Regions from separate parts of the Streptomyces sp. GL_141 genome, predicted to be linked through region 2. Evidence: riboswitches for the same ligand, from Rfam matches in the RefSeq annotation. Region 2 holds a riboswitch; the other holds the start of a gene.

Region 1 (3,395 bases), 2.0 Mb from region 2:
GGGGATGCGGATGGTGCGCGACTGGTCGGCCATGGCGCGGGTGATCGCCTGCCGGATCCACCAGGTGGCGTACGTGGAGAACTTGAAGCCCTTGGTGTAGTCGAACTTCTCCACGGCGCGGATCAGACCGACGTTGCCCTCCTGGATCAGGTCCAGGAAGAGCATGCCGCGGCCGGTGTAGCGCTTGGCGAGGGAGACCACGAGGCGGAGGTTGGCCTCCAGCAGGTGGTTCTTGGCCCGGCGGCCGTCCTCGACGAGGATCTCCAGCTCGCGCTTGAACGCGGGCTTGTGGTCCTCCTCCTCTTCGAGCTTGTACTCGGAGAAGAGACCGGCCTCGATGCGCTTGGCCAGCTCCACCTCCTGCTCGGCGTTGAGCAGCGGCACCTTGCCGATGAGCTTGAGGTAGTCCTTGACGGGGTCGGCGGTGGCACCGGCGACCATGACGGTCTGGGCCGGGGCGTCGTCCTCGTCGTCGTCGGACAGGACGAAGCCGGCGCTGCCGCCCGTCTTGGGCGTCTCCTTCTCGTCGCCCTCGTCCAGGTCCTCGGCGGCCCAGTCCTCGCCCTCGGCCACGGGGGCGTCGCCCTCGTCGCCGTCCTTGGCGGTCTTCTTCGTGGCGGCCGTCTTCTTCACGGCGGTCTTCTTCACGGCGGTCTTCTTGACCGCACGCTTCTTCGGCGCGGCGGCGGCATCTGCCGCCACCTCCTCCTCGGTCCCGGAGGCCGACGGGTCGGATATCGCCGCGGCGGGGGTGGTGGCGGCCGTCTTGCGCGCACCGATGAGGCGCGGCGGGGCGGCAGCCTTCTTGGCGACGGTGCGCGCCGGGGCGGCGGCCGCCTTGCGCGCCTTCTTGGCGGGAGCCTTCGTGGCGGGGGCGGCGCTGACGTGCAGCGCGACGCCCTCCTCGTCCAGGACCTGGTTCAGGCTGCGCAGGACCCGCTTCCACTGGTCCACCGGGATGCGGCCGGCCTCGAAGGCCTGGCGCACGTCATCACCGTTGATGTGACCCTGCTCGCGGCCACGCTCGACAAGCGCGACCAGGGCCTCGGATTCGGCGATCTCCGTGGGGAACGTACGGGACGGGCTGAGCGACACAAGGAGCCTCTCGTTGCGAACAAATAAAGGGGTGGCGGGACATCATCGCGCGAACTCGGGAAACAGACCCGAGGGGGGTCTGTATTCCGGGCCGCACGAGGACACCTGTCGGTTCATCGCATGCCCGAGTAGATTCGTTACGCGCTGAATTGAGTGACCTGCGCCACGCCGTGACCGGGGAGCCGGTCGCGGGTGGTCGCGTCCGCCCGTTTTGTCAGCCCGTTTTGCGGGCCTCGATGAGAAAACGGGCGGTGTGTGCGACGAACGGGCCTTCGTGCTCGATCTGTTCGTGCAGCTCGCGCAACCGGTCCCGATGCTGTCCGACCGTGAAGCCGGGCACCATCCAGATCACCTTCCTCAGAAAGTAGATCACGGCTCCGATGTCGTGGAACTCCGTCCGCAGTCGTTCGGAGCGCAGATCGACCACCTCCAGTCCCGCTTCGGTGGCCCCGGCGACCGCGCCGTCGGGGTGCCGGGCCCGCCGGACCTGCTCCGGCTGCGGCCCCAGGAAGTACTCCACGAGCTCGAAGACGCTCGCCGGGCCGACCTGCTGGGAGAGGTACGTGCCGCCGGGCTTCAGCACCCGCGCGATCTCCTCCCACCAGATCGTCACCGGATGCCGGCTGGCGACGAACTCGAAGGCCCCGTCGCCGAACGGCAGCGGCGGCTCGTCGGTGTCCGCGACCACCACCGCGCCGAGCGGGTGCAGCAGCTGTGTCGCCTTGTGGACGTTCGGCGGCCACGATTCGGTGGCCACCGTCAGGCCGGGCAGGGGCCCGGCTCCGGCGAGTACCTCTCCGCCGCCGGTCTGGATGTCCAGGGCGGAGCCGACCTGCGCCAGGTGCCGGGCCAGGAGGCGCTGGTAGCCCCAGGAGGGGCGCTGCTCGGTGGCGCGGCCGTCGAGCCAGGAGAAGTCCCAGCCGTCCACGGAGACGGATTCCGCTTCCGCGACGAGATGGTCGAAAGTGCGCGTCATGTCTCGATCGTCCCAGGTCCGGCGCCGTCCATCCACCGGATTGCCGGGCCGGTGCCCACGCCGGACCCCGCGGACTTGTCGGGAGGCGGTCGCCTACACTGGGCGGCGGGCCGTGACTGGCGTTCGGGTGGATCACCACCGGGGAGCGGCCCGGCGTACACCCGCATCCCGTACGCCGACTGCCGCGCGCCTGGGCGAACCGCGATCCCGCAGCGACGCCCAGGAGCCCCGATGACACCTCAGACGACCGCCCAGCAGGCCCGGACCGCCACCCTGATGGACGGCACCGCCCTCGCCCGCCGCATCTCGGAGCAGACCGCCGAGTACGCGGCGAAGATCACCGAGCGCACCGGTACCGCGCCCTGTCTTGCGACCGTGCTGGTCGGCGAGGACCCCGCCTCCGTCACCTACGTCCGCATGAAGCAGAACCGCTGCGCCAAGGCCGGGATCACCTCCCGCCACGTGGAGCTGCCGGCCGCGACGACCACCGAGGAACTCGTCGCCACCCTGACCGCGCTCTCCGAGGACCCGGAGATCAGCGGCATCCTGCTCCAGCACCCGGTCCCGCACCACATCGACGAGCGCGCCGCCTTCGAGGCCATCGCCCCGGGCAAGGACGTCGACGGGGTCACCATGCACTCCTTCGCCGCCATGGGCTTCGGACTGCCGGGCTTCGTCTCCTGCACCCCCGGCGGCATCATGCGGCTGCTGGAGGCCTACGACGTGGACCTGACCGGCAAGCACGCCGTGGTCGTCGGCCGCAGCGCGATCCTGGGCAAGCCCGCCGGGATGCTGCTGCTGGAGCAGAACGCCACCGTCACCTACTGCCACTCCCGCACCGTGGACCTGCCGTCCATCGTCCGCCAGGCGGACGTGCTGGTCGCCGCCGTCGGCAAGGCCGAGTTCATCCGCGGCGAGGACATCAAGCCGGGCGCCGTGGTGCTGGACGCCGGCTACAACGAGGGCAACGTCGGCGACGTCCACTTCGAGTCGGCCGCCGCCCGCGCCTCGCTGATCACCCCGGTTCCGGGCGGCGTCGGCCCGATGACCATCGCGGTGCTGCTGGAGCAGACCGTCCAGGCCGCCGCCGCGCAGGCCGGCCTGGCCCTCGCGGACCTCTGACCCGTCCCGCACCCCCCGCCGTACGGCGAACGCCCCGGGCCCTTCGGTCCGGGGCGTTGCGTTTCCCCCGGTAACGGGCCGAAAGGAGGATCCCGGTCCGGCGCGGGAGGGCTCCACTGAATATGTGAAGCCTTCGATGGATATGCAGAAGCACCCGGCGTCGGACGCAGCACCGGACGCGGCGGCGGTGGGCGGGAAGCGC
Region 2 (3,395 bases):
TAGGGGACTTCGCCCCGCAGGGAGCAGCCCCCCACCCGGGGGGGTCAGGCGACCGGGAGGCCCGGGGCCGGGAAGGCGGCCATCAGGTCGGCCACCGCGGAGCGGATCTTGCCGAGGGCCGCCTCGTCCCCGACGGCAGCCGCGGAGACCGCCTCCGAGATCCAGTCGGCGACCACCGGCATGTGCTCCACCGAGAGACCTCGGGAGGTCAGCGACGGCGTGCCGATCCGGATCCCCGACGGGTCGAACGGCTTGCGCGGATCGAACGGCACCGTGTTGTAGTTCACGACGATCCCGGCCCGGTCCAGCGCCTTCGCCGCGATCTTCCCGGACACCGACTTCCCCGTGAGGTCGATCAGGATCAGGTGGTTGTCCGTACCGCCCGAGACCAGGTCGAAGCCCCGCTCCAGCAGAGCCGCGGCCAGCGCCTTCGCGTTGGCCACGACCGCGTGCGCGTACGACACGAACGAGGGCTGCGCCGCCTCGTGGAGCGCCACCGCGATACCGGCCGTCGTCTGGTTGTGCGGGCCGCCCTGGAGGCCCGGGAAGACCGCCTTGTCGATGGCCTTCGCGTGCTCCTCGCGGCACATCAGCATCGCGCCGCGCGGACCGCGCAGGGTCTTGTGGGTGGTCGTCGAGATCACGTCCACGTGACCCGCCGGGGACGGATGGGCCCCGCCCGCGATCAGGCCGGCGATGTGCGCCACGTCGGCGACGAGCACCGAGCCCGCCTCCTTCGCGATCGACGCGAACGCCTCGAAGTCGATCGTGCGCGGGAGCGCCGTACCGCCGCAGAAGATCAGCTTGGGCCGTTCCGCCAGCGCGAGGTCCCGTACGGCGTCGTAGTCGATGAGACCATTCGTTTCAGGATCCGCAGTCGCCCGGACCCCGTACTGCACGCCGCGGAACCAGGAGCCCGTCGCCGAGACCCCCCAGCCGTGGGTCAGGTGTCCGCCCATCGGCAGCGCCATGCCCATGACCGTGTCGCCGGGCTTGGCGAAGGCGAGGTAGACCGCGAGGTTGGCGGGCGAGCCGGAGTACGGCTGCACGTTGGCGTGGTCGACTCCGAAGAGGCCCTTCGCCCGCTCCACGGCCAGCGCCTCGATGCGGTCGATGTTCTGCTGGCCCTCGTAGTACCGGCGGCCCGGGTAGCCCTCGCTGTACTTGTTCTGCAGCACCGTGCCGGAGGCCTCCAGCACGGCCGAGGACACGTAGTTCTCGCTCGGGATGAGGCGGAGGGTCTCCGCCTGGAGGGTTTCCTCGGCGGCGACGAAGGACGCCAGCTCGGGGTCGGTGGCGAGCAGGGCGGGGTGACGGTACGGGTGGTGGTTCGCGCTCATGGCGGCTCCTCCGGGGTCGATGTCAGATCTCGTCCCCGCGAGGCCCAGGCGAGCGGCCCTGTATGCGGTCGTGCGCGCACGGCTCCCCCGGAGTTGGTTCTCCGTGCGCCAGTCGCCGTGCGTGTCCGACACCTTAGCGGGCGCGCCACGAGAAAGGTTTCTCCGTCCGGTATTCGAGCGAGGATGTGGACAGTGACGCCACCCTCGTCACCGGCTTGACGGACGATCGGAGACCCCGTGTCGACAACTGCTGATGCCATCCGCTCCGCCGACGCGCACAGCGCGCACAACTACCACCCCCTGCCCGTCGTCGTCGCCACGGCGGAGGGCGCGTGGATGACCGACGTGGAGGGCCGCCGCTACCTCGACATGCTCGCGGGCTACTCCGCCCTGAACTTCGGCCACGGCAACCGCCGCCTCCTCGACGCCGCCCGCGCCCAGCTGGAGCGGGTCACCCTGACCTCCCGCGCCTTCCACCACGACCGCTTCGCGGACTTCTGTACCGAGCTCGCGGCGCTGTGCGGCAAGGAAGCCGTCCTGCCCATGAACACGGGAGCGGAGGCCGTGGAGACCGCGGTGAAGACCGCCCGCAAGTGGGGGTACGAGGTCAAGGGCGTACCGGACGGCCACGCCAAGATCGTGGTGGCGGCCGACAACTTCCACGGCCGCACCACGACCATCGTGTCGTTCTCCACCGACCACGACGCCCGCGACCACTTCGGCCCGTACACCCCCGGCTTCGAGATCGTCCCGTACGGGGACCTCACCGCGCTCGCCGCCGCCGTCACCTCCAACACCGTCGCCGTGCTCCTGGAGCCGATCCAGGGCGAGGCCGGCGTGCTCGTACCGCCCGCCGGATACCTGCGGGGCGTACGGGAACTGACGCGCGAGCGGAACGTGCTGTTCATGGCCGACGAGATCCAGTCGGGCCTGGGCCGCACCGGGAAGACCTTCGCGTGCGAGCACGAGGACGTCGTCCCCGACGTGTACATCCTCGGCAAGGCGCTGGGCGGCGGGGTCGTGCCCGTATCGGCGGTGGTGGCCGACCTCGACGTGCTCGGCGTGTTCAAGCCGGGCGAGCACGGCTCCACCTTCGGCGGCAACCCGCTGGCCTGCGCCGTCGCCCTGGAGGTCATCGCGATGCTGCGCACCGGCGAGTACCAGCAGCGTGCCACCGAGCTCGGCGACCACCTGCACCGGGAGCTGAACCTGATGGTCGGCGGCGGCGCGGTGACCGCCGTACGGGGCCGCGGGCTGTGGGCGGGCGTGGACATCGACCCGGCGCGCGGCACCGGCCGGGAGATCTCCGAGAAGCTGATGGGGCTCGGCGTCCTGGTCAAGGACACCCACGGGTCGACGATCCGGATCGCGCCGCCGCTGGTGATCTCCAAGGAGGACCTGGACTGGGGGCTGGACCAGCTCAGGTCGGTCCTCGGCGCCTGACGGCCCCAACCCGACGGCCGCTAGAGGATGACGTGGGGCAGGAAGCGGGCGTACTCGTCCGTGACCGGCCCCGCCGATTCCCGGATGCCGAGGCCCGCCGCCTCGTCCTCGACGACCCACGCGCCGAGCACCACCCGGTTGCCGTCGAAGTCGGGCAGCGGGGCGAGGCCCTGGAAGACGTACGTCTCGTCCTCCTGCGGTGCGAACGGCTCGCCGCCGACCGGGTGCAGGGTGACGCCCGCGCCCTCGCGGCCGAGCAGCGGCTTCGCCGCGTAGCCGGTGGTCGTGGCGAGTTCGCGCGGGCCGTCCAGGTAGGCGGGCAGCAGGTTCGGGTGCTCCGGGAAGAGCTCCCACAGGACCGCCAGCAGCGCCTTGTTGGAGAGCAGCATCTTCCACAGAGGCTCGATCCAGGCGGTGGTGCCGGAGCCGCCGCCGTGGTCGTACGTGCCGAGGACCTGCGGGGCGAACTCGTCGGTGGCCAGCCACTCCCAGGGGTAAAGCTTGAAGATCGCGCGGATGAAGCCGAGCTTCTCGTCCACGAACCGGCCGGACAGGGAGTCCCAGCCGATCCGCTCCACCGACAGCTCCCGCGTGTCGATGCCGGCCTGCTCG

The links. A riboswitch is a leader RNA that binds a small molecule or an ion and turns the genes downstream of it on or off. The one in region 2 is predicted to bind ZMP and ZTP.
Region 1: linked by a shared signal. The riboswitch ahead of AC3IX6_RS05420 (bifunctional 5,10-methylenetetrahydrofolate dehydrogenase/5,10-methenyltetrahydrofolate cyclohydrolase) and the one ahead of glyA (serine hydroxymethyltransferase) in region 2 are both predicted to bind ZMP and ZTP.

The regions. Positions count from the first base shown of each region.
Region 1 is NZ_CM174402.1:1,243,944-1,247,338, reverse strand. Features, by position in the region: gene AC3IX6_RS05430 (RNA polymerase sigma factor) at 1-1,095, opposite strand, end outside; gene AC3IX6_RS05425 (methyltransferase domain-containing protein) at 1,310-2,071, opposite strand; ZMP/ZTP riboswitch at 2,174-2,274, shown strand; gene AC3IX6_RS05420 (bifunctional 5,10-methylenetetrahydrofolate dehydrogenase/5,10-methenyltetrahydrofolate cyclohydrolase) at 2,303-3,193, shown strand; gene AC3IX6_RS05415 (peptide MFS transporter) at 3,330-3,395, shown strand, end outside.
Region 2 is NZ_CM174402.1:3,228,323-3,231,717, forward strand. Features, by position in the region: gene glyA (serine hydroxymethyltransferase) at 45-1,340, opposite strand; ZMP/ZTP riboswitch at 1,376-1,466, opposite strand; gene rocD (ornithine--oxo-acid transaminase) at 1,578-2,783, shown strand; gene AC3IX6_RS13745 (glutathionylspermidine synthase family protein) at 2,804-3,395, opposite strand, start outside.